DNA from 4 places in the Shewanella sp. 10N.286.52.A9 genome. Region 1 is predicted to be linked to each of the others. Evidence: predicted binding sites of a transcription regulator. Region 1 holds the regulator's gene; each other region holds the start of a gene.

Region 1 (8,235 bases):
TGGATTATCAGATTTAGTCATTGGTTTAACCATTATTGCAGTGGGAACAAGCTTGCCTGAATTAGCAGCATGCGTAGCTGGCGTATTAAAAAAAGAAGATGATCTCGCAATTGGTAACATTGTGGGTTCGAATCTATTTAATATCCTAGCGGTACTTGCTATACCAGGATTGATTGCCCCAGGGGAAATAGATGCCAATGCTGCTGGCCGTGATTTTTACATGACACTTGGTACCAGTGCAGCCCTTGCTGTGCTCGTATTATCAAGTGGAGCGAAGAAACAATTAACTCGCTGGCATGGCGCCATATTATTAGTCGTCTTTATTGCGTACCAGATTGTCTTATTTCAATCTCAATAACGGGGCATAAAGATGGGTCACTCACCATTGTTAAAGACTCATTAGCATTGGAAAAAAACGAGAAACATATGATAAATCAAACACAGTTGCGTCAATGGGGTCGTCAAGTCATTGATATTGAAAAAACAGCGTTAGATAACCTATATCAGTACGTTGATTCAGATGCCTTTGGCCAAGCTTGTGAACTAATTTTGCAGTGCAAAGGTAAAGTGATTGTCATGGGCATGGGTAAATCAGGCCACATTGGCAATAAGATTTCAGCCACCTTGGCCAGCACAGGAACGCCTGCATTTTTTGTTCACCCAGGTGAAGCAAGCCATGGTGACCTAGGTGCACTGGCTAAAAATGATATTATCTTAGCAATTTCTAACTCTGGTGAGTCGAGTGAAATTTTAACCTTGCTACCCGTTATTCAGCGCATGGGGGTTCCAGTGATTGCGATCACGGGTAAGCCTGAATCTAACATGGCGCGGTTATCTAAACTGCATCTTTGCATTGAAGTACCAGAAGAAGCTTGTCCATTAGGATTAGCGCCTACTTCAAGCACTACCGCAACCTTGGTAATGGGAGATGCCCTAGCCGTCGCATTATTGCAAGCCAGAGGCTTTACTCGTGATGATTTTGCATTATCACACCCAGGTGGATCATTAGGACGTAAACTCTTACTTAAAGTATCAGACGTCATGCATCATGGAAGCGATGTTCCGCAAGTTAATAGCCAGGTTTGCATCACAGAGTCACTATACGAAATATCCAATAAAGGACTAGGCATGACTGCCGTTATTGATGACAACCAACAGTTAGTCGGTATCTTCACCGATGGTGATTTACGCCGAGTGATTGATGCCGAAGTCAATTTACGCACCACGCCAATCTCACAAGTGATGACCCCTAATTGCATTACCATCAGAGCTGATATTTTAGCAGCACAGGCCTTACAAGTGATGGATGAAAAAAGTATCAACGGCTTAATTGTTGTTGATGAAAATCAACGCCCAATTGGCGCACTTAATATGCTTGATATGGTAAAAGCAGGAGTCATTTAATATGTCGAAGAGTCAAGTTCATCAAGGATTATATGGCCCTGTATCAGACGATATTTGGCAACGCGCTAAAAAAATCAAACTCCTGATCTGTGATGTTGATGGGGTCTTTTCTGACGGGCGTATATATTTAAGTAACGCAGGGGAAGAGTTGAAAGCTTTCCATACCCGTGATGGTTACGGTATTCGATCAATTTTAACTAGCGGTATCAGTGTTGCCGTTATCACAGGCCGAAAGTCTGCCATTGTCGAAAATCGAATGACGGCGCTAGGTGTTAGCCATATCTATCAAGGGGTAGACGATAAGCTCACACCATTTAAAGAGTTACTCAGTATTTATAATGTAACGCCAGATGAAGTGGCCTATATCGGTGATGACATGGTTGATTTACCCGTTATGAAAGAAGTGGGCTTAGCTGTTTGCGTAGCTGATGGTCACCCATACGTAAAACAACATTGCCAAATGATCACTCGCATTAATGGCGGTAACGGCGCTTTACGTGAGTTAACTGATTTACTGCTTGTTAGCCAAGACAAGTTCGAAACCGCCCACGGAATGAGCATATGAGCCGTACCACCCTCGCTATTCTCGGCTTCTTTGGTGCAGCATTAGTTTTATACTGGCAAGTGCAAGTGAAGCGTAGTCAAATGGAAGCCAATAAGCTTCCCGATCCCGCGCGTCCAGAATTCATCGCTAATGACTTACGAAGCACAGAATTTAACGAGCAAGGATTAGTACAAAGCCGGGTGTCAGCAAAACACATGGAACACTTTCAGCAAACCAATGAAACCCTATTCACTGAGCCTGTATACCTTATCTATCCAGAAAACGGCGAAGCTGAGTGGCAATTAACTGCTGAATTAGGCAAGCTTAATAAAGAAACCGGTAAAGTGGTGCTAGAAAAAAATGTTATTATTGATGCAATAAACATCAATGAACCAGTACAATCGCTAACCACAAGTATGCTTGCGTTAGATTTAAATACCATGATCATGACGTCTGATCGACAAATTAATGTCTCAGGACAAGATTTTAAAATACAAGGCTTAGGCCTTTATGCTGATTTAAATGCCGAAGAGTTAGAGCTTTTAAGTCAGGTAGAAGGAACATATGAAGCAAAGTAAAACACTGACATTTTCACTCAATAAGCTTATGAAAACAGACTTTATTAGAAAAAGTATTCTTGGTATGAGCCTAATGGGATTGAGCTTAGTGACAGTCACCGGCGTTCATGCCAAAGAAGGTGATTTACAACAAGAGCTTAAAGTTGCTGCCGTCAGCCAAAAAGCAGATATTAAAAATAACCAAGTGATTTTCTTCGGCCCAGTGAATGTGACGCAAGGCACCATTAATATTAATGCCGATCAATTACGTGCATTCAGTGAAGAGTCGGGTGGCAAAAAAACCATGATTGCGACAGGTAATCCAGCCACATTCTCACAAGAACTCGATGATGGCCGTATCGGTACCGCAAGTGCGAACGAAATAAAATATGAGCTTTCAACCAGTATTTTAACCTTAAAAGGCAATGCAAAACTTGACCAGGCAGGCAGCCAGGTTACTGGTAATCTCATTAGCTATAATATTGATAAACAGCAACTGATCGCTGAAAGCACAGGTGAAGGAAAAGACAGAGTTATCACTATTTTTCAGCCAGAAAATTACCCTGACTTGAATAAAGAAAACGAAGAACTTGATAACTCAGACGAAGCGCCGATAGAAAATAATGATTCGCTTGATAACCCAGATGCTGATGCGACTGACAATGCACCTAACAATGTAACTGAGAATCAAACAGTGACTCCTGAGGCAAATGCTGTTGAAACTAACACTGATGCCCTCCTTGAATCAGTCACCCCTCAAGAATCTGATATTCAAAACTCAACCAATGCAGACATAACGACCCCTGCGGCAGAGCAAAAGCAATAATGACACAAATTACCTTAACAGCTGAAAACTTAGCAAAAAGCTATAAAAGCCGCCAAGTTGTCAAAAACGTTAGCCTAACCGTTAAAACGGGTCAGATTGTTGGTCTTTTAGGGCCAAATGGTGCAGGTAAAACCACAACCTTTTATATGGTTGTTGGCTTAGTCAAAAGCGATAAAGGTCGTATTTTGATTGATTCTGACGACTTGACTGCAGACCCAATGCATTTACGTGCTCGTAAAGGTATTGGTTACTTACCTCAAGAAGCCAGTATTTTTAGAAAACTCACTGTGCACGATAACATCATGGCGGTGCTGCAAACCCGTAAAACCTTATCGAGTGAGCAACGAATCGAAGAGTTAGAGCACTTATTAGAAGAGTTCAATATTACCCATATTCGTGACAGCCAAGGTATGGCTCTATCAGGTGGTGAACGTCGACGTGTAGAAATAGCACGCGCTTTAGCCGCCAATCCTAAGTTTATTTTATTAGATGAACCATTTGCGGGTGTTGATCCTATCTCCGTGATAGATATTAAGAAAATTATTCAACAACTAAAAAATCGTGGTCTTGGAGTATTGATTACTGACCATAATGTCCGTGAAACACTTGATGTATGTGAGCGTGCGTATATTGTCAGCCACGGAGATTTAATTGCTGAAGGTACGCCTGCTGAGATCTTAGACAATCAGCAAGTCAGGTCAGTATACTTAGGTGAGCAATTCAAGCTATAGTTAGCATTCTTTAGTGTACAAGCATGGCATTTTCGCGGCCAACCAGTCCCACTTTTTAGCGTTATACACTAGACTCAAAACTTAACGCTAATTTTTGGCAAAGTAGAACCCAAGTTCGGTTAAAGTCTAGCTAACACTTACAAAGGTGCTAGACCCATAACATTGTAGTCGCGATGATGAAATTCAATTAGGGATAAGCGGTAAATGAAAGCCTCACTCCAACTTAAAATGGGTCAACACCTGACAATGACCCCGCAGTTGCAACAAGCCATTCGCTTATTGCAACTTTCCTCTTTGGAGCTACAGCAAGAAATTCAGCAAGCACTTGACTCAAATCCTCTTCTTGAGCTTGAGGATGAGTTTGCCAAAGCAAAAGAACCAGTCAAAGACAATGCTCAGCAAACTGACACCGATTTTAGCGATAACAGCCAAGTCAGCGTAGAAAAAGACACCTCATCAGTCGATACAACAGAGTCACTTACGAAAGAGTCCATGCCTGAAGACTTACCAATGGATACCACTTGGGATGAAGTCTACACCGCCTCTCCTAACTCAGGTTCTGGCGCTGTAAGCCGTGATGACGATATGCCATTTCAAGGTGAAACGACTGAAGGTTTATACGAACATTTAGAATGGCAAAAAAACTTAACCCCATTTTCTGAAAATGACCTCGCCATTGCGACAGCCATCATCGACGCAATTGATGATAGAGGTTACTTAACCCAATCAACAGAAGATATTCTCGATGCACTCGGTCTTGAGGATATTGAACTTGATGAGGTTGAAGCCGTTTTAAAGCGTGTACAACATTTTGATCCAGTGGGCGTCGCTGCAAGAAATTTAAGCGAATGTTTGATGATTCAATTGGGACAATACCCAAGCGAAATCCCTTGCATAGAAAATGTAAAATTACTGATATCTGAACACCTAGATTTAATAGCAGGCCGTGATTTCAGATTACTAATGCGTAAAACCAAGCTTAAAGAAGATGATTTACGCGAAGCGATTCAATTTATCCAAACACTGAACCCTCGCCCAGGGTTACAAATTACTCCAATCAAAGATGAGTACGTCATCCCAGATGTCACAGTGTTTAAAAAGAATGGCCGTTGGGTCGTAGAATTAAACCCAGATAATATGCCTAAAATAGGCGTAAATCAGCAATATGCCGCCATGGCAAAAGGCTCAGCCAATCAAGCTGACAGCCAATTCATTCGCGGTCACTTACAAGAAGCCAAATGGTTTATTAAAAGTATTGAAAGCCGCAATGAAACCCTGTTAAAAGTGGCAAATTGTATTGTTCAATTCCAGCAAGGTTTCTTTGAGTTCGGCGAAGAAGCCATGAAGCCTATGGTATTAAATGATATTGCCGAAGCGGTAGAGATGCATGAATCGACCATCTCACGGGTTACAACTCAAAAATATATGCACACCCCTCGCGGCCTTTTTGAACTAAAATACTTCTTCTCTAGCCACGTAAGTACCGATGATGGCGGAGAGTGTTCTTCTACAGCAATCAGAGCCTTTATCAAAAAGCTGGTCGCTGCAGAAAACCAGAAAAAGCCACTTAGCGATAGTAAAATGGCGACGCTACTGGCTGAACAAGGGATCAATGTTGCTCGGCGTACGATCGCCAAATATCGTGAAGCAATGCTCATCCCTCCCTCAAACCAACGCAAAAGCTTATAAGCCTTTGTTATTGGAGGATGATCTATGCAAATTAACCTGACTGGACACCATATCGAAATTACTCAATCTTTACGTGAGTATGTGCAAACTAAGTTTTCAAAGCTTGAACGTCACTTCGAACAGATCAATAATGTTCACGTTGTGCTCAATGTACAAAAGTTACAACAGATTGCCGAAGCTAAATTGCACCTCAAAGGAGGTGAAGTTTTTGCCGTATCTCAAAACGCAGATATGTATGTCGCAATTGACGCCCTGATAGACAAATTAGACCGTCAGGTAATTAAACACAAAGAGAAGTTAATTAAACACTAACGATGGAACTTCGCACCATCCTGCAGCCGGCGTGCACTACCTGTGCCACTCCGGGCAGTAAGAAAAAGGTACTGGAACTTATCAGCAATTTAATGGCTGACCAGTACCCTACTCTATCTTCACAAGCTATTTTCGAAAGTTTAATAGCACGTGAAAAAATGGGTAGCACAGGTATCGGCAATGGCATTGCGATTCCACATGGGCGTTTAGACGACATTGAATCGCCGATCGCTATTTTGATCAAATGTGAAGAAGCTATCGACTTTGATGCTATTGATAAGAAGCCAGTAGACATTTTATTTGCCTTATTGGTTCCTTCTGAGCAATGTCAGCAACACTTAAGCACGTTATCAAGTATGGCTGAGAAATTAAGCGATAAACTCATCCTTAAAAGACTTCGAAAGAGTCATGACGCTACAGAACTGTATCAGGTTATTACTGCATGAAACTTGTCATCGTATCAGGACGATCGGGCTCAGGTAAGTCAGTTGCTTTAAGAGTGTTAGAGGATTTAGGTTATTACTGTGTTGATAACCTGCCTCTCCCACTGATTGGCAGCCTACTAGAGCAGCTAAAAGGAAATAACGAACTTGTCGCCATCAGTGTTGATGTGCGTAATATCGAAGAGCAAGGCAAAGTATTAGAGCAGCAAATTGCTTTATTGTCCGACGATACCACGATCATTAGTTTATTTTTAAATGCCAATGATCAAGTACTGCTAAAACGATACAGTGAAACACGTCGATTACACCCGCTGTCAAAAAATCAAATCTCATTACAAGAAGCGATTCAACTTGAAGGTCGATTGCTCGAACCAATTGCCAAAATGGTTGATCACTACATCGACACATCTCAGCTGAATATTTACGATTTGAGCGATCAAGTCCGACAAATTCTTATGGGCAGTGTTGATAAAGAATTAGTCATTCACTTTGAATCATTTGGATTCAAGCACGGTATGCCTACTGAAGCCGACTTTATGTTTGATGTCCGCTTTTTGCCAAACCCACATTGGGAGCCAGAGTTAAGACCATTAACAGGTCTTGATCAACCAGTACAAGAATTCTTAGGCAGACAACCCCTAGTCAATAAGTTCATCTGGCAGATTGAGAATTTATTTGATACTTGGATGCCGCACCTTGAGCGCAATAATCGCAGTTACCTTACCATCGCGATTGGCTGCACAGGTGGACAGCATCGCTCGGTTTATATTGCAGATCAACTCACACAGCGCTTCAGTAACAGTAAACACCAAGTTAGCGCTCGCCACCGAGAGCTCAACCTGTGACGATGAGTATCTCCAGAGAAATCACCATCAGTAATAAACTTGGGCTTCATGCTCGAGCGGCAACAAAATTAGCTATATTGGCTACGGAATTTAAAGCCAGCATTACCTTGATTCAAGGTGACAAACAAGCCAGCGCAGCGAGTGTGTTAGGTTTATTAATGCTAGAAAGTGGTATAGGAAAAGTGATTACTGTTCAGGCTGAAGGCCCTGATGCGCAGCAAGCACTAGATGCGGTTTGCCAACTGATTAACGACAAATTTGACGAAGAAAGCTAATCCTTTTATATGATTTAACGCTTTCAGGCTAACTCGTTGCTAGTTATCACTTACTAGCAAAACATTGAAATTTACGACTCCAAACCGCTAACAGCCATGCTTTATTAACCTCATATCCTACTCGGGAATACGCTTAAACTAAGCTTTTGCGCTGCTCAAAGCGCATTAAACCAATCAACGGCAAATTATCAACAACAAACAGTTATAGTTAACTATAATAATGTCATGACCCACACCATAACCTGCTTATTTTTTATACGGCAATCAACGCCATATTAGAAACTGCTTCTCCCTTTACACACTGTTAAGTTAATATTAGCAATCGAATTTTTGAGGAGTGGCGAATGAGTATCGAAGTGATAGATAGCGAACTTACAGAACAGCGCCTAAATCAGCTCACCCAAGCACTTGGTAGTGGTATGTTTGTGCATGTGCGCAATATGCTGCATGATATGGCCGCTTCTGATGTCGCCCTCATTCTTGAGTCATCTCCCCCTAAAACACGCCAAGTGTTGTGGCAACTTATCGACCAAGAACAAGCCGGTGAAATTCTTGAAGAACTCGGTGAAGAGTTAAAAGATTCGCTTATCAGTGGCATGACACCTGAAA
Region 2 (6,316 bases), on a different contig from region 1:
TGTGTTACGCCAAGGTGTTGACTCACTGCCTATTAAAGAACAGCAAGTAAAACTTCGATTACATCCTGACGACGCCACCTTAGTCACCAAAATGTACAGTGATGCTCAGTTAGCAAAAAACCATTGGGAAATCGATGCCGATCCTTCTCTGAATTCCGGTGACTGTATTATTAATAGCTTACGTTCAAGCGTGGATTTGCGAGTTGAAGAGAGAATGAAGCAGGTGCTCTCTCAGCTTCAAGAGCAAGCACAAGGTATTCAGCATAATGTTCAAACGGTGAAATCGGATTCCAATTTTTATCAAACTGATATTGTCGATGAACTACCAGCAAGTAATTTGGATTCAACGACGACATCTTCACCAGTTCGACATGAGCCAGAAACAACGATTGCAGATGAGAGTGAGCCTGACGCTGCATTGTCTCCAAACCAGCAGTCCCCTGAAATAGCCAATCTAGCAGCATCAGACGCGCCCGTAGAGGAAGCGAGTCAAGCTCCTGACACTTCTGTAACTGCTGAGGATATCGACGATGCAAAGCCGTCAACATCAGCTACTGAATAAACTCAAAATACAAAGCCAAAAAGTCAGCCCTTTGCGCCCTGTTGCAAGTGGGCAATTGGTGCGTGTTGTAGGGTTAACGCTAGAGGCAACGGGCTGTCGTGCACCTGTCGGTAGTTTATGTTCAATTGAAACTATGGCTGGTGAGCTAATTGCTGAAGTGGTTGGATTTGATGATGAGCTCTTGTATTTGATGCCGGTAGAAGAATTAAGAGGTGTGTTACCAGGAGCAAGAGTTCAACCTTTGGGGGAGCAATCTGGGTTAAATGTCGGTTTAAGTTTATTAGGGCGCGTGCTTGATGGTAGTGGGGCACCGTTGGATGGTTTAGGCCCATTAAACACTGAACAGCAAGCGTCAAGACATGCACCACCGATTAATCCGCTTTCTCGACGGGCTATTTCAGAACCCTTGGATGTGGGAGTCAGAGCGATTAATGCCATGCTAACCGTAGGTAAAGGTCAGCGTATGGGATTATTTGCTGGTTCTGGTGTCGGTAAAAGTGTGCTACTTGGCATGATGACCCGGGGGACTACGGCAGATATTATTGTTGTTGGCTTAGTGGGAGAGCGTGGTCGAGAAGTAAAAGAATTTATTGAAGAAATTTTGGGCCCTGAAGGTCGAGCTCGTTCGGTCGTTATCGCCGCGCCAGCAGATACTTCACCGTTAATGCGACTTCGAGCGTGTGAAACGTCTACACGAATAGCTGAATACTTTAGAGATCTCGGCTATAACGTCTTGTTATTGATGGACAGTTTAACTCGATATGCTCAAGCGCAACGTGAAGTTGCCCTTGCCGTCGGGGAGCCGCCAGCAACCAAAGGTTATCCGCCTTCAGTATTTGCCAAGCTGCCACGTTTAGTGGAACGAGCCGGTAATGGTGGACCAGGTCAAGGTTCTATTACTGCGTTTTATACGGTATTAACCGAAGGTGATGATCAACAAGATCCCATTGCAGATGCGTCTCGAGCGATTTTAGATGGCCATATTGTCTTATCAAGGACTCTTGCAGATTCAGGGCATTACCCTGCAATAGATATTGAACAATCTATTAGTCGTGTTGCGCCTATGGTTATTTCAGCAGAACACCTTGAGTCTATGCGACTGGTTAAACAAATGTATTCCTTGTATCAGCAAAACAGAGATCTTATTTCGATAGGTGCTTATTCCCAAGGGAGTGATCCTCGAATTGATAATGCGATTCGCCTACAACCGGCTATGAATGCCTTTTTAAGGCAAGGCTTTAAAGATGTAATTACTTTTGATGATAGTCAAACTATGGTTGGGCAGATTGCTGCTCAATGTAAATAATGCGCCGAACTGATCCCTTGTTAACCGTATTAAAGTTGAACAAAGAAGCTGAAGAGCAAGCTGCGCTTCAGCTAAAGTCTGCTCAGCTTGAACAACAAAAACATCAAAGCCAACTTGATGCGCTTAATAATTATCGACTTGAATACATGAAACAAATGGGCGAAAACCAAGGGAAAACCCTCAGTGCAAGCCAGTATCATTCTTTTCATGAATTTATAAAGCAAGTAGATCAAGCCTTATTACAACAAGTTAATGCGGTAAAAGAGGCTGAGAAACAAACGGGTTATCGTCAGGTTCACTGGCAAGAGAAACAACAAAAGCGCAAAGCAGTTGAATTGTTACTTGAAAAAAACGCCCAAAAAGCTCAACAGCTTGCCAATAAAAAGGAACAAAAAGCATCAGATGAATTTGCTATGCAGCAGTTTATCCGCATGAAATCTCGCTAAGGTCTTTTTATTATTTTTATCAATTCATCATTAGTTTCATTTCACTGTCATTACTCTTACCAATTTTCAACTTTTTACAAAGATAAAAGTTTGGCATTTAATTTGCTTGTTACTTGTATTAACTTCGCAAAGTGTCAGCTTTGTGACAATGGATAAACCCCCAGAAATGACCTTGTTAATGGTTTCGATTAGGGGAGTGATTTGGAGTTGGTTATGCAGCAGATGAGTAATATTTTATTAGGCAATAGTGGTAAAGTTGCAAGTGTTACTGGTTCAGATAAATCGCAAGGTGCTGATAATCAATCTTTTCTATCTGTTTTTAACCAAGCGTCACAAATGGATATTGAAAAGACCAAGTTGGCAAAAAGTAGCGAGACAAATGTAGAAGAGCAGTCTGATGTCGCAATTGAAGAGGCTGATGTAGAGTTAATTTTTGCGCAAATTGGTATGTCTGAAAATTTTGATAAAGTCGGGCCTTCAGATCCAAGTGGCAAAGAATTGCCGTTAGATGAAGAGCTTTTAGCGGACGAAGGCTCAGCAATAGATTCTGACATGCTGGATTCTGAGTTATTGGCAAATACTCAGACAATCAACTCTGATGAACAACTTGAGACTGAGGTTGATGAAACCGTCAACGCTTTTCTATCATCGTTGACGGCTGAACAGCTCACTCAGTTAAGTGAGTTTTCATCAATGGATAGCGAGAAGTTAGCGAGCCTTACGCCAGCGCAGCTTAATCAATTGATTGCTGATTTCAATCGTCAGCATCAGCTAAGCGGTGAACAAGCGTTGCCTTTAATGGCTCTGACAGATAAGCAAGCTGTGCTTGCAAATGCTAATGAAGGTGCGGCTGACAGTGACTCAGTTAAAAACGTCGCTAATTTAGCGTCCAATACGCAAGCTAATACCAATCAAACAAATAATGCATCATTAGTGAATCCTCAGTCAGTGGTTAATACGACACTTGAAATGCAAGCCAGTAAAAATTCTGCAGAGGCGAATCTCAATGCCGAAAAAGGCACGATATTAGGCGAAGCAACCCAAGCAGAGACGAAGTCATCCTCTAAAGAAGTGCCTCAAATCAATTTGTCCAAAGCTGAGTTAACTGTGTCAATGGATAAACAAATAGCTAAAAATGCAGCGTTGGCCAGTTCAGCTGCTAGCGCAGCAACGTCTGAGTTAACACCTGAGTCAACTGAAGTAAAAGCATTACAAAATCAAAGCAGCTTTACGGCGCAACATAAAAGTGATGTCCCACAATTTCAGCTATCTTTACGCCAAGGGGCTGAAGCTGCGGTGAACATGCAAGATATGATTCAAAAATTTGCTCCAGTGATGAAGCAGCAATTAATCACTATGGTTGGACAAGGCGTTCAACATGCTGAAATTCGACTTGATCCTGCCGAGCTCGGCCATATGGTCGTGAGAGTTCAAGTTCACGGTGAGCAAACTCAAGTACAGTTCCAAGTCGCACAATCACAAACAAGAGATCTCGTCGAACAAGCGATTCCTAAGTTACGCGAAATGTTAGCTGAAGAAGGACTTCAACTTGCTGATAGTCATGTTTCTCAAGATGGTGATAACGAGTCGAAATCTGAATATGATGAACAAAACAGCAATGGTGATGCGATGTTGGATGAAATATCAGCACAAGAACTCGACATTGCAGCAAAACATTCACTGAGTAGCAATTCTGCTATAGATTATTACGCCTAAGTCGGTAATCTATAGCCAACAAGTTAAGACTGTTGGTGCGCTATAGCGAATGTTAATAATTTTACTGGCAGCGCAATAAATAAATGGAATGAATTATGGCTGAAGAAGAGTCTTTAGAGTTAACCACAGAGAACCAACCTAAAAGTAAAAAGAAGCTCATCATTTTTATTGTGATAGGTGTGGTGTTGCTTGCGGTTATCGCAGGTGCTGCAATGTTCTTTTTAGGTGGAGATGAAGAGTCTGCTTCAACGACACCGGGCACAGCAGCAACAAGTGAAGTGGTGGAAGATGATTCAACCAAAGGTAAAGCGAACTACGTCGGTATGCCTAGGCCGTTTTTGTTTAATTTACCAGGAGTCGATAGAGCAAGGTTAGTTGAAATTAAAGTTCAACTAATGGTACGTGGCGACGATGGTCAAACAGCTAAAATGCATATTCCTTTAATTGAAGATGCGTTACTGACAACATTTAGTGCTGCTGATGTTCAAAAGCTCAGTACTCAAGCTGGAAAAGACGAGTTAAGACAAATGGCCTTACTAAACGTGCAAAATACATTGCAACCTGTAGCGGGTCGAAAAATAGTCGAAAAAGTACTATTTACTGGCTTCGTAATGCAATAACGCCAGTGAAAAAGCCAAGGTGATGACGTGAGTGATTTATTAAGCCAAGACGAAATTGATGCGCTACTCCATGGTGTTGATGATGTCGATGAAGATGACATTAATGAGAATGACGATACTCGGGTATATGACTTCTCATCTCAAGATAGAATTGTGCGTGGGCGAATGCCGACGCTGGAAATTGTAAACGAACGTTTTGCTCGTCATCTTCGCATTAGCATGTTTAATATGATGCGCCGTGCAGCCGAAGTCTCGATTAATGGCGTACAAATGCTCAAGTTCGGCGAATACGTGCATACGTTATTTGTGCCAACAAGTTTAAATATGGTGCGTTTCAGTCCGCTAAAAGGGACTGCACTTATCACGATGGAAGCGCGTCTGGTATTTATTCTCGTTGATAACTTCTTTGGTGGTGATGGACGTTTCCACGCCAAGATTGAGGGGCGTGAATTTACCCCGACCGAGCGTCGCATTGTACAACTATTGCTGAAAATTATTTTTGAAGACTACAAGGATGCTTGGGCGCCAGTGATGGATGTCGAATTTGAGTACCTTGACTCTGAAGTTAACCCTGCAATGGCGAATATTGTTAGCCCAACTGAAGTTGTGGTGATTAACTCATTCCACATTGAAGTGGATGGCGGCGGTGGTGATTTTCATATCACGATGCCGTATTCAATGATTGAGCCGATTCGAGAATTATTAGATGCGGGTGTTCAAAGTGATAAACAAGATACCGACATGCGCTGGGGCCAAGCATTACGTGATGAAATCATGGACGTACAGGTTGGAATCGATGCCAATATTATTGAACATGAAGTGACTCTTAGAGATGTCATGGAGTTTAAAGCTGGTGATGTGATACCGATTGAATTACCAGAACACATCATGATGCGAATCGAAGATTTACCGACTTATCGATGTAAATTAGGTAAATCTAGAGATAACTTAGCGTTAAAAATCAGCGAGAAAATACCTCGACCAGAAACCGCTAAATCGGAACTACAATTAATTACGCGTAAGAAAGGTAAAGCGCGTGATATTTCAGAATTATAAGGTGAAGTAATGAGTGATGATACTGATGATTGGGCAGCAGCGATGGCAGAGCAAGCTCTTGAAGAAGCAAATGTTGCTGAACAAGTCGAGCTTGATGAGTTAGTTGATGAGTCTGCGCCTATTTCAAAAGAAGAAGCAGAAAAACTTGATAGCATCATGGACATTCCTGTCACCATCTCGATGGAGGTAGGGCGAAGCTTTATTAGTATTCGTAATTTACTGCAACTTAACCAAGGCTCAGTTGTTGAGCTTGATAGGGTGGCGGGTGAACCATTAGATGTTATGGTTAATGGTACCTTGATTGCCCATGGTGAAGTGGTTGTGGTGAATGATAAATTTGGTATTCGCCTAACAGATGTGATCAGCCAAACTGAACGGATCAAAAAGCTTAAGTAAAATAGAGATAAAACACCCATCAATTAGTAAAGGATTTATTTGTGTTAAATGCTGTTAGTTTGTTCGCCATTGCGAGTTCTGCTGTCAATGAGGCTGCGTCACCCGTGGTGGCTACTCGGGGGGCGGAAACATCAAATATTGCAGCCTTATCCAGTATGATGGGTGGCCTGATATTAGTGATTGCGATCATTTTTGTACTGGCATACATCGTTAA
Region 3 (8,235 bases), on a different contig from region 1:
TTTCTCCATGATGTCATTTAACTCTTGCAATGCAGCAGGTTGCACTTCTTCCAAGTTAGCAATACGCATCATTAAATCTAAGCGGGTATTTTCTGGGAACTGACTAAAAATTTCAGCCGCTTGATCGGGCTCTAAATAAGATAAAACAATAGTTTGGATTTGCGGATGCTCATTCTGAATAATGGTGGCAACCTGACGTGCATCCATCCATTTCAATGAATCCAAACCTTTGGCACCACTGCCCATGATAATTTGTTCAATCAAATTACCCGCTTTATCTTCACCAAGTGCCGCTGTTAATGCTTTTCTGACAAATTCTTCACTATTAAAGCCAATAGATGAGAATTTTTGGATTTCTTCAAGAAATAACTTATGAACGCCAATGACTTTTTCTTGGCCAAACTCTTCCATAGCAGCCATTGCCATACCGACTTTCTGGACTTGCTTAGGTTCAAGGTGCTTCAAAATCGAAGCTGCATCAGCTTCGCTTAGGCTTAACAGCAAAATAGCCGTTTTCTCGATACCCGTTAAGTCATCAGGGTTAAACCCTTTAGTTGCCTCTGCAACTGCTACGTCATCATTTGCCATCTTCTTGTAACCAACTCTTAATTACTTGGGTAGAAAGTTCAGGTTCATTAGCCACTAATGCCCTAATCGACTTGATCATATCATCATCTTTATGCAGGTTCGGTATTTGAATCGAACCGTCATCAGCATAACTGTAATCAGCTTGCTGAGTATTTAACATGCCTAATGTGTCTGCAGCGTACTGATCTTCAATTTCAGCAAGCTCATGGCCCAAACGTGTTTCTTCAGGCATCTCAACTTCGTTAGATTTCAATAACCTGTTTAGCATTGGACGAATAACAAATAATATCAGAACTAGCACTAATAATGCGCCTAGTATTAGCCTTACCGCTCGCCAAAACCATGGTTGTTCCCACATTTCAAGCGCTGGCAATTCTTCAATTAGTTGGTCCATAAATGGAACCGTTACCACCTCTAACGTATCACCACGTTGACTGGTAAACCCCATCGCCCCTTCTAATAAACGTCGGATATTAGTCAGCTCTTGTTCGGTTCTAGGTACTCTTGTTACCACACCATTTTCATCAACTGGTCCTGGCTTGTAGTCAATAGCAACCGATACACTTAACCTTCTAACCACGCCAACTTGCTGACGAGTATGGCTAATCGTGGTATCAAGCTCAAAGTTACGAGTCGCTTCGCGGAAACTGTCTCCAGTAGCCGCTGTGGCTTCAGATTCACCCACTTCTTGTGGAATATCAGACTCCATAGGTGGTTGGTTTGATAATGCACCTGGAATACCACCCATTGCCTGACCCGATGAATTACGCTCAATGGTCATTTCGCTGCGTACTGCTGGTAAATCAGGAGAAAAACGTTTTGCTGTTTGCTCAACGGCTGTGAAGTCCATATTGACATCCACTTGCGAGGTAAAGTTTTCAGGGCCTAAAATCGGCATTAAAATAGAATCAACCTTATTACGGTATTCAGATTCTTTTTGTTGAACTAACTCTTGTTCACGGCGAGCTCTTGCTGAAGCGCCATCTTGGCTTCCAGAGTTAAGTAAACGGCCATTAGAGTCAGTCACTGTGACTCGAGTAGGCTCTAAACCCTGAACAGCAGAAGCGACAATATCAACAATGGAATCAATTTCTTCTTGGCCTAAGCTGCCACGGCGCACGTTAACGACTACGGTTGCGCTAGGTTTAGATTTGTTTCTGGCAAATACATTTTCTTTTGGTAACGCTAGAATCACTTTGGCACGAGTAACACTTTTAAGCTCTTCAATTGCACGAGCTAAATTGACTTCTTGGCTTTGTTTTAATCTCGCCTGCTCCATGCGTTGACTCACACCAAAGCCACTATCTTTACTCAAATAATCAGTTGGTTGGCTTGAGGTTTCAACACCTGCACGGCCTAATAGTAATTTTACATCTTGATACTTATCTTCTGGAATACTGACTACATCACCAGAAATTTTATAGGCAATTTTATTTTTATCGAGAACGTCCAGAACCTGGATCATTTCATTGGTTTCCATCTGACCTAGAGGTCTAAACTCAGGCTCTTGCGCCCAAATCATCATGAAAACCGCCAGCACCAAACAGACTGCCAACGCTAATATCATGGTGATTTGACGCATGAAATCAGCACTGCCAAATGAACTCATTAAGCCAGATTTGTTCTCTTGCTGAATCCCTGTGCTATCAACGGTATCTGAATCTAATACGAGATCTGTGCTCACAATAATTACCTACTTTCTAATCTGATAAGAGCCTAAACAGGCATGCTCATAATTTCTTTATAAGCTTCAACAAGCTTGTTTCTTACTTGCACAGTTGCTTCAAATGCCACACCTGACTTTTCACGAGCTATTACAGTATCTGACAGTGTGACTGTCGAATCCCCCATTTCCAAACGTGTCGCTAGGTTGGCGGAATTTTTTTGTAAAGCGGTAACACTACCAACGGCTTGAGAAAGTAACTCTCCAAAATCAGCCCCTGATGTATTACCCACCTTCTGAGTCATATCCGGTTGAATTGGAGAACGAAGATTAGGTGAAATTTCACCACGAAGTGATTGCATTTCTTGTAAAAAAGGATTTCCGCTAACCTGCATTGTAAACTCCTATTCGTCGGATATTTGACGACTAAAAACCAGTTACAATAGATTTAGCAATTAGGATGCCAATAATATAAAAATGCGTATTAACAATAGATATTGGGGGTAAAAAGCAGTGAGTTTGCTCAATGTGTGCGCAGCAATCGTCATTGTAGATAAGAAAACCTAGCGAAAGTGCTAGGTTTTCTGGCTGACGTTAACAACAGATACGTTAACAGGAGAAAATTAAGCCGGCACTTGAATGCCCATATCGCGCATTTTCGCCATTTTATATCGTAAGGTTCTTGCGCTAATTCCCAGCTTTTCAGCTACCGCTTTACGGCTGCCATTACACTGATTTAATGTTTCTAAAATAATCACATGTTCTTGGGCTTTTAATTCTCCCCCTAAGCCATCTGTTTCTGTGCTCGGTTTAGCTTGTTGCTCAGTAGGCTGCAGCGGCACTTCGGCACTATCAAGCACAATATCATTGCTTGTCACCTCTTCACCTGTATGCAATATCAGCGCTCGTTGAATGACATTATCAAGCTCGCGCACATTACCAGGCCAGCGATAAGTCAGCAGCCTTCTACAAGCCACATCATCGATTGTGGGTACTGGTGAAATATTCGCAAGCTTTGCATGTTTCACAATCAAATGACGAGCAAGCGGTAAAATATCAGCAGGTCGCTGATTTAATGCAGGCCAAGTAAGCGGAAACACATTAATGCGATAATATAAGTCTTCTCTAAAGGCTCCTGAAGATGCCATTTCTTTCAAATCACGGTTGGAAGTTGCTAACACTCGAACGTTTAGCGATATCGTTTTACGACCGCCAAGGCGCTCTACTTCCCTTTCTTGCAGCACACGTAAAAGTTTAGCTTGCAGACCAAGCTCCATTTCAGAGATTTCATCTAATAAAATCGTCCCGCCTTGTGCCTGCTCAAATTTACCAGGACACGCCTGATAAGCGCCAGTAAAGGCGCCTTTTTCATAACCAAATAGGGTTGCTTCAAGCATATTCTCAGGTATAGCGGCGCAGTTAATGGCAATAAAAGGCTCATCTGCTCTGGCACTGTTTTGATGAATGTATCGTGCAAGCACTTCTTTACCTGAACCGCTCGGCCCCATAATCATCACTGATGCATCGGAACTTGCGACTCGTTGTGCAATTGACAGTAATGCCAAACTTTTGTCATCAGCCACAACAGGTTGATCGAGGTTTTGTTTTAACGGCAAGTAGCGTGACACTTGATTGAGCAGCACCTCTGGCGCAAATGGCTTCGCCAAATAATCCACCGCGCCTAACTTAATGGCACTTACCGCATTATCAATGGTGGCGTAAGCTGTCATTAATAATACTGGAATCTTATTATTATTTTGCTGGAGGTAATTTAATAAGCCGATGCCACCAATGCCATCCATCTGAACATCACTGATAACCAGATCAAAATCATTAGATTTTAACGCTATGATGGCTTCTTCGGCTGAACCAACATCAACACAATCGTAATGAGCTAGCATCAATGTATCCAGTAATGCTTCTCTTAACGATGCATCATCCTCAACGAGTAGTAATTTTGCTTCACCCATGAGAAGTCTCCGTTTGAGTTAAACTTGCCTTAGCGTTGACTTGTTCATCAACATTATGCACTGGGAATGAAAGCCTGATAAGGCAACCTTTATCGGGTTGCGATGACACCTGCACCGTGCCGTTATGGTTTCTCACAACGGTTTGCACTACAGCAAGCCCAAGTCCTGTACCTTGGCTTTTTGTGGTAAAAAAGGGCTCAAGTATTTGTTGCTGCATATCAGCAGCTAGCCCTTTACCATTATCAATCACATCAATATTCAGACGATGATCGGTTGAACTGGTTATGATACGTACTTCAGTTGCATTGGCTTCTAAGCTGTTCATCACTAAATTGTTAATCGCTGAACTTAATGCATTGCCATTAGCTAAAATCGCATCACTAGAATGATTAAAATACTGTAATTTACACGACTTGTTTTCAGCAATAGGTTCACAGTTAGCTAACACAGGTTCAATAATTGCTTCAGCCAATAAAGCCTCTGAGACATCATCTTGTTTATTCTTAGCCATTAGCAGCATGTCATTAACTTGTCGCTCAAGTTCATTAAGGCGATCAACTAACTTAGACTGAAAGCGTTTTTTAGCCGTTTCAGCCAACTTAGGGCTGGCTAAATTCGACGCATATAACATTGCAGCAGAAAGCGGGGTTCTGACTTGATGAGCCAATGTTGCGACCATTTTCCCAAGCGCTGATAATCGCTGCAAATGCGATAAATTCTTTTGAAGTAAGCGGGTTTCAGTTAAATCCGTCAATACAATTAACTGACCAGGCTCCGGTGTTAAAGGGGTAATTGCTAACTTAACTCGACGACCATTTTTAAGAGAAACCTCATGACCATCATCTTCTTGGGGAGAGAAAGCGCGATTAATAATTTCAAACCACTTGGCACCTTGTAAAGGTCTGCCTAATAATTCAGTGGCCACAGGGTTAGCAAGAGTGACAACACCATCCCCATTAATAATCACAACGCCAGATGGCATAGCTTGTAATATATGTGCCATTTGATTTGACATATTAGCCGCCTTTTGCGGAACCGCTCGCTCATTTTGTTCAATAAACTGCTGATTAAAAGGCGCCGATGAACTGACTGAGCCAGTTAAGTCAATTTTAGCAGTGCTTTGCTGAACTGAATCGTCATCTATATTAAAGGCATAGTGCTCTGCTGATGCTTGCGCCGTTACTGATTGTTCTGAAACTAGTTGCGCTGAAAACATAGCCACTCCGTCAAAATATTTACTTTTAACAGGCTAATGCATTTGGTATGCCACTTTAATCAAACTTATCAAGAGGCATAAAAAAGCATGCCAAAAGGCATGCTTTAATAGAACATTTTTTGCGCGATGATACTAGTCTTTACTCATACCGTATTTACGCATTTTCTCAACAAGTGTCGTTCGGCGAATACCAAGCATTTCTGCAGCCCTTGCAACGACGTTATCTTGCTGCTCAAGTGCTTGACGGATCATATCGATTTCAAGCTCGGCTAATAAATCTTTTAAATTCACGCCTTCAGGAGGTAATTCGCTTGGGAATCGTGTTTCAGGGATTTCGATTGGCTCATCATCACTGAAAATTGAAGCTAAGGCGTCACGCTCTTGTTGCTCCTCACTGATTTCCACGCTGTATTCAGGCACATCAATATAACGATACTTACGTGGTAAGTCATTGACATCGACAAGCCCGCCTGGGAATAAAATGGTTAGCCTTTCAACTAGGTTAGACAGTTCACGTACATTACCAGACCAGTTATGTTCTTTTAATGACTCTATCGCACGTTGGGTAAAACGAATTTTACCGCGACCTTCATTAAACACACGGCTAACTAATTCTTGCAGTAACAGTGGTACGTCATCACGTCGTTCACTTAACGACGGCATTTCAATTGGAAATACGTTTAGTCGATAGTATAAATCTTCACGAAACTCATTCTTATCAATCATGGTTTCAAGATCACGGTGAGTCGCAGCAACCACGCGCACATCTGTTGTAATCGTTTTAGAACCACCGACACGTTCAAAGACTTTTTCTTGCAGTACACGTAATAGTTTTACTTGCATCTGCAGCGGCATATCGCCAATTTCATCTAGAAATAATGTGCCGTTTTCAGCTAGTTCAAAGCGACCTTTACGGGTAGAAATCGCGCCAGTAAAAGAGCCTTTCTCATGGCCAAATAACTCACTTTCTAATAACTCTGGTGGAATAGCACCACAATTGACAGGAATAAACGGTCCATCACGTCGCTCTGACATATAATGAATATTACGAGCAACCACTTCCTTACCTGTACCAGATTGACCCAGCACTAACACAGTGGCATCAGACGTTGCGACTTGGCTTATTAGGTGACGAACATTGGCAATCCCTTCACTACGACCAACAAGTGATCTAAACAGTTTGGTTTGATTAGCGCTGGTTGGTATTTGAGGTTGCTTAGCTTGACCGTAAATTTGGCAAAAATGAAGCAGCTCAGTGAGCTGAGGATAGTTTATTGGCTCTTCGATTGTACCAAGTACATTCACACCATTAATCTCTTGCGAACCGATTAATAGAACGGGTTGCCAAGGGATTGAGGATTGCACATCTTTAATGAATTCAGCTGAAACAGATTCAGTGTCGATAACTAAAGCTCTAAAACGAGAGTCACGAGTTAACGGCGCAAGATCATCAGTTGAAATGAGGTGATGTTTTTCATCTAAAAATTCAAAAATACAACAAAGACGAGACACGCGCTCAGAAGGTTCAGCAACAATTAAAATTCGTTGTTCTATTTGCATCATTAAGAAGGCCAAAGCTCTAGTTATTAGTAATTCAGAGTCAAAATTCTTCGTTATCAAAAATCAATAACGCTCACCTGACTTGAATGTAGTTTATCACGCTATATTTCTATGAGTCAGATGACACAATTATAATATAAACATTAACATAGAAGATCGCGAACACATATTTTTTAATCTTTACTTAAATATAGCCAAAACTGCAATAAAGTTTAAACGAATACGCAAAAATAAATACTGTATTATCAGAGCAAGAGAATCAAGCTTGATCAGCCAATATTCTACCATGCTATTGATTTAAGTCACTAACAGCTGTTTTTATATACAACCAATACGATAAGCCAGACTGGAAATGCCATTTATGGACGAAAAGAAACGTTCATTTTTACATGTCGAAATACGAAAAAGGCGCCTATGGCGCCCTTTACAATGATATCAAAATTAACTCGCTTCTGACGTCATTTGATGCATCTCTGCAGGGATTGCATCCCAACCTTCTTTAATCGTTCTAAGGATATTTGTGACATCATCAATGGCTATCACATCATTATTCACGTTTGCCTCTGAAATACGGCGTAACATGAAATCATAAAGATCACTTAAATTGCTTGCAACAGAGTCTTTGACGTCCATATTAAGACTATTATTCAAGCCATTTATGATACCTATTGCTTTGTTAATCGCGACACCTTTAGCCTGTAAATCATGATTTTCAATTGCGTATCGGCTTTGCGCTAATCGTAATAAAGCACCATCGAACATCATTTGAATAATTCGATGTGGAGAAGCAACAGCTATCTCACTGTCGATTGATACCTTTTGGTAAGATTTAATTGATCCTCTCATAGGATTCACCTTTGCTACTTATTTGAGTCTATAGATTGATAAACATTAATTTGGCGCTGATTTTTCTTTCTAGCCTGAAGTAAAGATTGAATGTGTTTTTGCAATGCTATGACCTTCTGCTCAAACACTTTGCCAATAGAAATCTGTTGTTCTAACATTTTTCTTTCAGTTTCTTCATCTTCAAATTTCAGGTTATCGAGTAAAATTTGACGCTCACCTATAAGTACTAGCAAGTTAGATACCAACTCATCAGAAGATTCATTTTCTGAAGGAGTATTATCAATATTTTTTAGCAATTCTTCTATTTGCAGGTTTTTTTCAGATAGTTGTTTCATATAAATTAGCTACTTGGCACAGAGCCTGGTAATGAATTTAATCGCTCTGTTAATCCA
Region 4 (8,235 bases), on a different contig from region 1:
TAGCGACTTTAATTGTGCCGTCAGTACCATTTTTAAACCCGACAGGGCTTGATAAACCCGATGCTAACTCACGGTGAACTTGAGACTCAGTAGTACGAGCTCCAATTGCACCCCAACACATCATATCCGCCACATATTGTGGTGTAATCATATCGAGGAACTCACCCGCGGTAGGAATACCAGCTTCGTTTAAATCAACGAGAAGTTTACGTGCAGTACGTAAGCCATCATTTAATTTAAAGCTATTGTCCATGTAAGGATCATTAATTAAACCTTTCCAACCAACAGTTGTACGTGGCTTTTCAAAATACACTCGCATAACGATTTCAAGCTGATCTTTATATTTTTCACGTAATGCTAATAAGCGCTTACCATAATCCAACGCGGCAACAGGGTCGTGGATAGAGCAAGGGCCTATAACGACAAGTAGACGATCATCTTGTCTGTTTAAAATACGGTGAATGCCATCACGTGCGTTAAAGACTGTTGCTGATGCAGTTTCTGATGCTGGAAATCGCTCTAAAATGGCAATTGGAGGCAATAGTTCTTTTATTTCATCAATTCTAACGTCATCATTTTGGTAATACATAGTTTATAAAACTCCAGCAAACAGTTTATTTATGCCAACGTTTAACATTGGCAGTAAAGCATAGCGATCAGCTCTATAATTCAAACAGTACCACACAATAATTCGTTCAATCTATGGTTTTATCAGTTTTATGTATTTAAATGACTGTTAATCAATAAGTTTAGATAAACAAAAATAAAATATATAATAAATTCATTAAGTTCGGTTTAGTTGAATAAATATGAAATTTTTATTATCTGCGCTTATTTGGCTAGATTGAGTTAATATCACACAGCGTGCTCAAAGTCATAAACGAAAAAACCATGAGCAACACACGTTGAGCATGGTTTTATAATGAGCCACGACGAGGCTTTTGTTTTTCACACTTATTTGCTGGGCTATCGGACTAATGGCGCATCATAGCTTGCAACTTGCCTTTGTAGCGATGTTGGTTTACTTCATCAATACTCAAATCCAGTGCTTTTTTCATATTCTTTTTCGCACGCCTCTCATCACCTGTCGCCCAGTAAGCGCGAGACAGGCCAAAATAAAACTCATGTCGATAGTCGGCTCTTTCAACCGCGCGCTTATACCAGACTAGCGCCTCTTGATACTGCTTTTCAAAATAAGCTTGTTGCGCCATATCAAAGTAGTAGAAAGGGTTTTTAATCCGTGCAAGCTCCAATACTTTATGTACTTGTTGCCATTCATCTAATCTGTTTTGTTCACCTAATATCAAGGCTAAGTTATATAAAGTCGTAATGTTCTCAGGCTCAAGCTGTAATACATGCCGATACGCTTGCTCTGCGAGTTTGTTTAAACCTTTATGGCGATAAATCACAGCTAAGGTATTAATGCTATTTACATAATATGGATCTAATTCTATCGCTCTTTTAGATAGTGCATAAGCTAAGTCATACTCGTTTTTAACTAATGCTTCTGCTGCAACGTTATTGAAGTACATACTCGATAAAGTCTGCTTGTTTATCTGCTTTATTCTATAGGCTCTAATTGAACGCTCAGGTAAAAAGTCGACTAAAATTTCAGACCCTCTAAAGCTGTATGAGTTGATGTCGTCTCGATGGAGCAGCTTCATATTCACATGACCATTAACAAGATAAAAACCGCCACGTCTATCCCAAATAGGCTCGACATCTATGTCTTGATACTTAACAGGGACATTTAATGCCTCAGCTATTGCAGTGGACAGCACAACTAAAGACATGCAATTGCCTGCTCGTTCTTGTGCGGTAACGCTGGCCATTCGCGTATAATGATCACGATATTCAAATCCACCATTTTCTGCATCAATGTACTCAGCAAGCCAAACATTAACCGGCTTTTTATTTCCAACAACTCCACCTGAGCGGGCATACGCTTTCTTAATCTCATTAACCATGCCCTCAGGTAACTCATAGATTGTTTCTGTTGCTGGTATTGCCGTTGGTGTGAAATAGCTGTCATTAAACAACTCCGTGGCATTGGCTGAACTTTGATGGGTTTGAGTGCTAGAGCAGCCAAAAAGAAAGAGAGGTAATAGCAATGCCAAACAAAGGCTTAGCTGTATATTATTGCGAGGTAAAATTGCATTATTATTTTTTTTGTTATTTTCATATTTTTGAAACATATTTATGCCCCGCACAAAACACCTTTATTAAGCATAGATGCATGTACGAAAATTGAGATATATAAATGTGACAAAAAATATTTTCAATAAGGTTAAGGCTGTTCAGCAACAATCAACTGAAACGGAATAAACTGGGCAATGTATATCGCTAAGAACATAGCGAAGCACATTACCAAGAAGATAGTAATTACTTTACTTGTGGTATTTTAGGCGGGTCAATTTGAATAAATAACTCTTGATTTTGATGCATATAAGGTCGGTACATACTGCCTGCACAATTATAATAATGGTATGGAACAGCGACTGCGAGGCACCCTAAAGGCAACGCTTGAAGGATTTGAATTTGTTGTTGCATACGTAGCATTTCTTGCCACTGATGATCTTGCTGAACCGCATCTCTAACGGCAAAGGCATCAAAAGGTTCAGATGATTTACGAACCACAACTTTACCCGCATGACTTAGCGTACTCATCGTTATTCCTGCAAGTGCTATAACACTAATAAGAAGCGTTAACCTAAGTGACTTAGCCATAGTGAGACCTATTCAAATAAGAGCATTGGTATTTCATCAGTATAACAAAAAAGCAGAGCTAAATAGCTCTGCTTTTATACACGATTTTATAAACGATTTTTCAGTTATTAACCCGCTGATTTAATCGATACAAACTCTGGGTATGCATCAACACCACAGTCTGATGCATCCATACCGTTATACTCTTCTTCTTCAGTAACACGAATACCAACAGTTGCTTTAAGGACAAACCAAACAGCAAATGAAGCGGCAAATACCCAAGTGAAGATTGCTGCAGCACCAAATAACTGCGAGCCAAAGCTTGCATCAGCATTTGATAATGGCACTAGCATTAAACCTAGGAAACCACATACACCATGCACTGAAATTGCACCTACTGGGTCATCGATTTTAATGCGGTCAAAACCAACGATTGAGAAAATAACCACACCACCAGCAACGACACCGATAACTGCAGACATCAATAATGAAGGTGATAATGGGTCAGCGGTAATAGCTACTAGACCAGCTAATGCACCATTTAAAATCATGGTTAAATCAGCTTTACCCCAAACAATTTTACAAACAATGAGTGCTGATACTGCACCAAATGCGGCTGCAGAGTTTGTGTTAACAAAGATTTTTGCTACTGCTGATGCATTTTCAGCATCTGATACTAATAACTGAGAACCACCGTTAAAACCAAACCACCCCATCCATAGGATAAACATACCTAATGTCGCCATTGGTAAGTTTGAACCAGGAATTGGGTTTACTGCGCCATTCGCGCCATATTTCCCTTTACGAGCCCCAAGTAACAGTACGCCAGCAATCGCTGCTGCTGCACCAGCCATGTGCACGATACCACTACCTGCAAAATCAACAAAACCAGCAGCAGAAATAAAACCACCACCCCATGTCCAGTATCCTTCAATTGGGTAAATAACACCTGTTAATACCACTGAGAAAAGTAAAAATGACCATAGCTTCATACGTTCAGCAACAGCACCAGACACAATCGACATTGCAGTAGCGACAAACACAACTTGGAAGAAGAAATCTGACTCAAGTGCGTGATCCGCATCGGCTGATTGTGACCCTATTAATGAACCAAATGAAGGTAACCAACCCGCTTCAACATTATCAACATACATAATGTTGTAACCGACAAGTAGGTACATGACGCAGGCAATTGAATATAAACAAACGTTTTTAGTTAAAATTTCAGTGGTGTTCTTTGAACGAACTAAACCTGCTTCAAGCATGGCAAAACCTGCTGCCATCCACATCACTAACGCACCTGAAATCAAAAAGTAGAATGTATCTAGTGCAAATCGTAATTCTGTTACTGTTGTTCCTAACGCTGCTAACTCTTCCATTTCAGCCCCCTTATAATGCTTCGTTATCAAGCTCACCCGTACGAATACGGATTGCTTGTTCAAGATCAGTTACGAAAATTTTGCCGTCACCAATCTTGCCGGTGTGAGCTGCTGTTGTGATAGCTTCAATTAACATGTCTAAATTTTCAGATTTTGTCGCAATTTCTAATTTTACTTTAGGAAGAAAATCAACTTGATATTCTGCGCCACGATAAAGTTCTGTGTGACCTTTTTGACGTCCAAAGCCTTTAACTTCAGTAACAGTCATTCCCTCAATGCCCATTCCTGCAATTGCTTCTCGGACATCATCCAATTTAAACGGCTTGATGATAGCGCTGACGAGTTTCATCTCGACCTCCAAAAGTGTGATTGTTATAAATTTGTTTGCAATAACAATTCAATCATTAGGCCAAACTTGTAAGATAATGTTTTTGTTGAAATATTTAATTTATTGCATTCAATAACCTCAAACTTTCGCACCATATAAGTGCAGCGCTATTTCGGTGCGCACAAGATTAGCGCATCCTTCTCGTCTCCAAAATTGACTCAAAAGAGCTATTAATTCATTCGTGTTCTAATAGAAATAAGCACTCAATAACAATTGAAACTCCAAGAAGAAACGTAAACTTACGGATAAAAATCAAAACAACGATAGATCAAAGGATGGGCTAAAGAAGTTGGTATGTTGTCAAAATCTGAGGAAAAAAAGCGTTGCGCCGAGTGGTGTCACACTGGGTTTCAGGCATAAAAAAGACCCTCAAATGAGGGCCTTTAAACATGTAAAATTAAGCATTACGGCTTATAAATTACCCGCTGTTGTCGTTGCTTCTTCAGTCGCTTCAGTCGCTTCTGTAGAGTCAGCTCGCTCTTCTGCTAATAAATCAGCAAGTAGGCTATCAACTTTTGTTTTATCATCTTCAACTGACGCTACAGCACTTTCGACAATATCATCAGCTTCTGTATTGATGTCGGCAGTCAATTCACTGTCAACGCCTTCTAGTTCTGCTAATAAATCAGCTTGTTCATCAGCCAAAGTCTCATTGATAGACTCATCAACACTGTCAGAAGACGTTTCGCTAACGTCTGCAACAAGCTCTGTCGCCGCTTCAGCTTCAACGGCTTTAGCTGCTGCAGCTTGATCTAACTCAGCGAGGGCTGTTTCAGCATCAATAACTTCAACTGCTGCAGTAGTTTCAACGTTGGCAATACTTGCATCTTCTACTGCTGGTTCAGATTTTGCTGATTGCGTGTTCGTCGTTGAATTAATTTTCGCCATCACGGCTTCGCCTAATTCAGGCTTTATAACTACTGCACCAGCTGCGGCTGCAGCTAATACCACACCGGCAACAACAAATTTAGTCGCACCTGATTTCTTTTGTTGCGCTTTTTCTGCTGCTGCTTTTGCCGCTAACTGAGCTTGAGGATTTGGTTGTGGCTTAATCTCAAGTTTTGACATCGGCTTAGGCGCTGGCATTGGTTCGCTTTCTGGCACGCTATTTAATGGTGCAGGAGTACGAATCTCTTGTGCTTGAGCCGGTTTTTCTGACTTGACTTCAGTCTTAACTGTCATTTCATCAGCGACAAACTCTGGCTTAATCTCAGGCGTTACATCAGGCTTTATTTCAGTTTTTACTTTAGGAGTGTCAACAGCAACGTTAGTAATAGGCTCGGCCATTACGTTAACATTACTCACTTTTGCAGCCTGAGCTATCGGCGCCTCTGCAATAGGCGCTTCAGGCTTTGGGGATGCGTAAGCCGGCTCGTCATTAAAAGGTTGAGAATAAGGAGCTACAGGCTGTTCATCAGCTGCTAGCTCAGGTAATACACCTTGCTCAGGGCCTTTAGTTCTTGCACCTAAGAATTGACCACCATCATAAATTTCCATTTTATGACTCGAAACATCACCTTCAACCACACCAGAGCTTACGATAACGAGACTGTTACAGTGTAATTTTCCTTTGAAAACACCACAAACACGTAACTCTTGACAGTAAAGTTCACCGTCAATTTCGCCACCTACTTCAATTTTAACTTGGTCTGTTGAACGAATAACACCTTTGACTTGACCAGCGATCAAAGCAGGTCCTTTTACCGTCATTTCTCCATCCAATGAAGTCTCGGGACCGATAAAAGTCACCCCATTTCCTTTGTTATTCATACCCAGCAGTATCCTTTTATTATAAATTTTCGACTTATAGTAAACTAACTAATTAAAAACAACAAATAACATTACGTTTACATAAAGTTCACCTTGTAAACATTTCGGATCAATTAAATTGATAACTCATCACTTATTGCTGGACACTGTGATTAAGAATAATTATTATTCACGAACCTATTGTTAAGGATCTTCAATAGTCGAGTTTTATAAACAAGGATGTGACATGATTGTATCGGATATTTTTTTAGGTGAAATACCTGAAAGTTTGACCCAACAGCTTTGCCAGATTACTGAACTTTTAAAATGTAATACCATTAGCCACGACCCGCTTAACCTCCAGTGGCAACAAGCAGAGCACCACAAAAAAATTCTACTGCACTATGTCAGTGATCCTAAATTACACATCCCTAACTTATCGGCAGAATTACTTGCAGACGGCAAACATTTGGCTTTTTGCCCTCAATTGACCTCTGACACTGAAAGTTTGCTCATCGCAAATGGGTTTCATGGTGGACTGTCTTTTGATGCATCGATTATTGAGATCATCGAAGCCTTTAAGAATCTGGACAATAATAAATTGTATTTCAGTCATGATGCGATGTCTCATTATATTCAATCAAGAAACCGCCAACCTATTACACAACGTCAAACAGAGCTACTGTCATTAACCACCAAAAAAGAACAGCAAGTGCTGTCTTTGGTTTGCCAAGGCTTATCTAATGAGCAAATTGCAGCAAACTTAAGTATTTCGATTAATACAGTCAAAATGCACATTCAAAACATTTTCAAAAAAACAAATGTTTCAAGCCGTGGACAGCTTTCTTACGTCTTTACACAAGTGTAATTTAGGTTAGTCGCTTATATAGATGTTTGACGTACTAACGGGGTTTACGAAGTTGATCGCGTTTTAGCAGCCGATTGGTTTTAGCACTTTCTTATTCTCGTCTTATTTCGCTCGATATAGACAAGATAGTAATGAAGCCTGAACCATGGGTATGCCTATAAGGGTAGCAAACTACTTCAAGTTGTTTTCAACTCGACGGCTCACACATAGCGCTAGTTATATTTCCCTTAAATACTTGAGCTTGTTTTTAATTGATATATTGTGACTCATAAACCAATCAATATGGTCTTGGCGTGACAACGTTATTAGAACTCTATCAAAGCAAAATAGCACAATCTCAATCATCTCAATTGCGATTACACGATGATGCTGAACAGCATACAGCGCTACTTGCCCTCAACGAGCTATTTATTCAACTCCAACATAATGTGAATGTTAATGAAGAAGTAGCAGAACTCGGTGATACCAGTCTTCAGCAGCAAGCTGCCAAAGGTGTTTACCTTTGGGGGGATGTTGGTCGTGGTAAAACATTTTTGATGGATTTATTTTTTAATCATCTTAAACAGCAAAATAAGCTTAGATTACATTTTCATCGCTTTATGGCTATGGTGCATCAAGAACTCAATCTCACAAAAGGGATTGCCGATCCTTTAGTGCATATTGCTCGTCATTATGCGGCTCAATATCAAGTCATTTGTTTTGATGAGTTTTCTGTCAATGATATTGCAGATGCAATTATTCTTGCTAGGTTGTTTGAACACCTTTTTGCTCATGGAGTCATCTTAGTCGCCACCTCCAATATTGAAATTAGCCGTTTATATGAAGGTGGATTGCAGCGTGAGCGATTTTTACCTTTTATTGATATTTTACAAACTAATGTAGACGAAATTAACTTAACTGGCGCCACTGACCATCGAATAGCTGCGCAATCTGACCGTTCGCTTGAACAACAAATACAGTTAACAAAGCACATGAGTCACCAAGATTTTGTCACTATTGCAGGACAGCATTATCCCCATCAAGCCGCGGTTTGTGAAACACATAGCTATATCGAAATATGTCATCGTACAATTGCTTTTCAAGCTAAAGTGAATCAAGTGATTTGGTTTAAATTTGACCAACTATGTGACGGGCCTCGATCTGCT

The links. Region 1 encodes sigma-54, which starts transcription at its own class of promoters, with help from an activator protein. Its sites were predicted from a motif close to GTTGGCACGNNNNTNGNNT; they were not measured.
Region 2: AB4128_RS11655 (flagellar hook-length control protein FliK) is a predicted target of sigma-54. The motif match lies at 2,404-2,422, and genes of this name have one in related genera.
Region 3: fliE (flagellar hook-basal body complex protein FliE) is a predicted target of sigma-54. The motif match lies at 2,701-2,719, and genes of this name have one in related genera.
Region 4: AB4128_RS13720 (P-II family nitrogen regulator) is a predicted target of sigma-54. The motif match lies at 4,481-4,499, and genes of this name have one in related genera.

What each region holds. Positions count from the first base shown of each region.
Region 1 covers NZ_JBFRJQ010000006.1:174,271-182,505, reverse strand. The annotation lists gene AB4128_RS05910 (calcium/sodium antiporter) at 1-358, shown strand, start outside; gene AB4128_RS05905 (KpsF/GutQ family sugar-phosphate isomerase) at 427-1,404, shown strand; gene kdsC (3-deoxy-manno-octulosonate-8-phosphatase KdsC) at 1,406-1,969, shown strand; gene lptC (LPS export ABC transporter periplasmic protein LptC) at 1,966-2,526, shown strand; partial or broken gene lptA (lipopolysaccharide transport periplasmic protein LptA) at 2,591-3,136, shown strand; gene lptB (LPS export ABC transporter ATP-binding protein) at 3,331-4,062, shown strand; gene AB4128_RS05880 (RNA polymerase factor sigma-54) at 4,267-5,751, shown strand; gene hpf (ribosome hibernation promoting factor) at 5,776-6,063, shown strand; gene ptsN (PTS IIA-like nitrogen regulatory protein PtsN) at 6,066-6,509, shown strand; gene rapZ (RNase adapter RapZ) at 6,506-7,351, shown strand; gene AB4128_RS05860 (HPr family phosphocarrier protein) at 7,354-7,626, shown strand; gene mgtE (magnesium transporter) at 7,971-8,235, shown strand, end outside.
Region 2 covers NZ_JBFRJQ010000012.1:171,212-177,527, forward strand. The annotation lists gene fliH (flagellar assembly protein FliH) at 1-562, shown strand, start outside; gene fliI (flagellar protein export ATPase FliI) at 531-1,868, shown strand; gene fliJ (flagellar export protein FliJ) at 1,868-2,314, shown strand; gene AB4128_RS11655 (flagellar hook-length control protein FliK) at 2,528-4,030, shown strand; gene fliL (flagellar basal body-associated protein FliL) at 4,126-4,650, shown strand; gene fliM (flagellar motor switch protein FliM) at 4,678-5,706, shown strand; gene fliN (flagellar motor switch protein FliN) at 5,716-6,102, shown strand; gene fliO (flagellar biosynthetic protein FliO) at 6,144-6,316, shown strand, end outside.
Region 3 covers NZ_JBFRJQ010000012.1:161,935-170,169, reverse strand. The annotation lists gene fliG (flagellar motor switch protein FliG) at 1-588, opposite strand, end outside; gene fliF (flagellar basal-body MS-ring/collar protein FliF) at 578-2,197, opposite strand; gene fliE (flagellar hook-basal body complex protein FliE) at 2,305-2,646, opposite strand; gene AB4128_RS11620 (sigma-54 dependent transcriptional regulator) at 2,875-4,221, opposite strand; gene AB4128_RS11615 (PAS domain-containing sensor histidine kinase) at 4,214-5,437, opposite strand; gene AB4128_RS11610 (sigma-54 dependent transcriptional regulator) at 5,570-7,000, opposite strand; gene fliS (flagellar export chaperone FliS) at 7,439-7,843, opposite strand; gene AB4128_RS11600 (hypothetical protein) at 7,858-8,178, opposite strand; gene fliD (flagellar filament capping protein FliD) at 8,184-8,235, opposite strand, start outside.
Region 4 covers NZ_JBFRJQ010000016.1:107,553-115,787, reverse strand. The annotation lists gene aroG (3-deoxy-7-phosphoheptulonate synthase AroG) at 1-589, opposite strand, end outside; gene AB4128_RS13735 (lipopolysaccharide assembly protein LapB) at 975-2,195, opposite strand; gene AB4128_RS13730 (hypothetical protein) at 2,383-2,667, opposite strand; gene AB4128_RS13725 (ammonium transporter) at 2,835-4,085, opposite strand; gene AB4128_RS13720 (P-II family nitrogen regulator) at 4,096-4,434, opposite strand; gene AB4128_RS13715 (polymer-forming cytoskeletal protein) at 4,885-6,243, opposite strand; gene AB4128_RS13710 (response regulator transcription factor) at 6,470-7,090, shown strand; gene zapE (cell division protein ZapE) at 7,384-8,235, shown strand, end outside.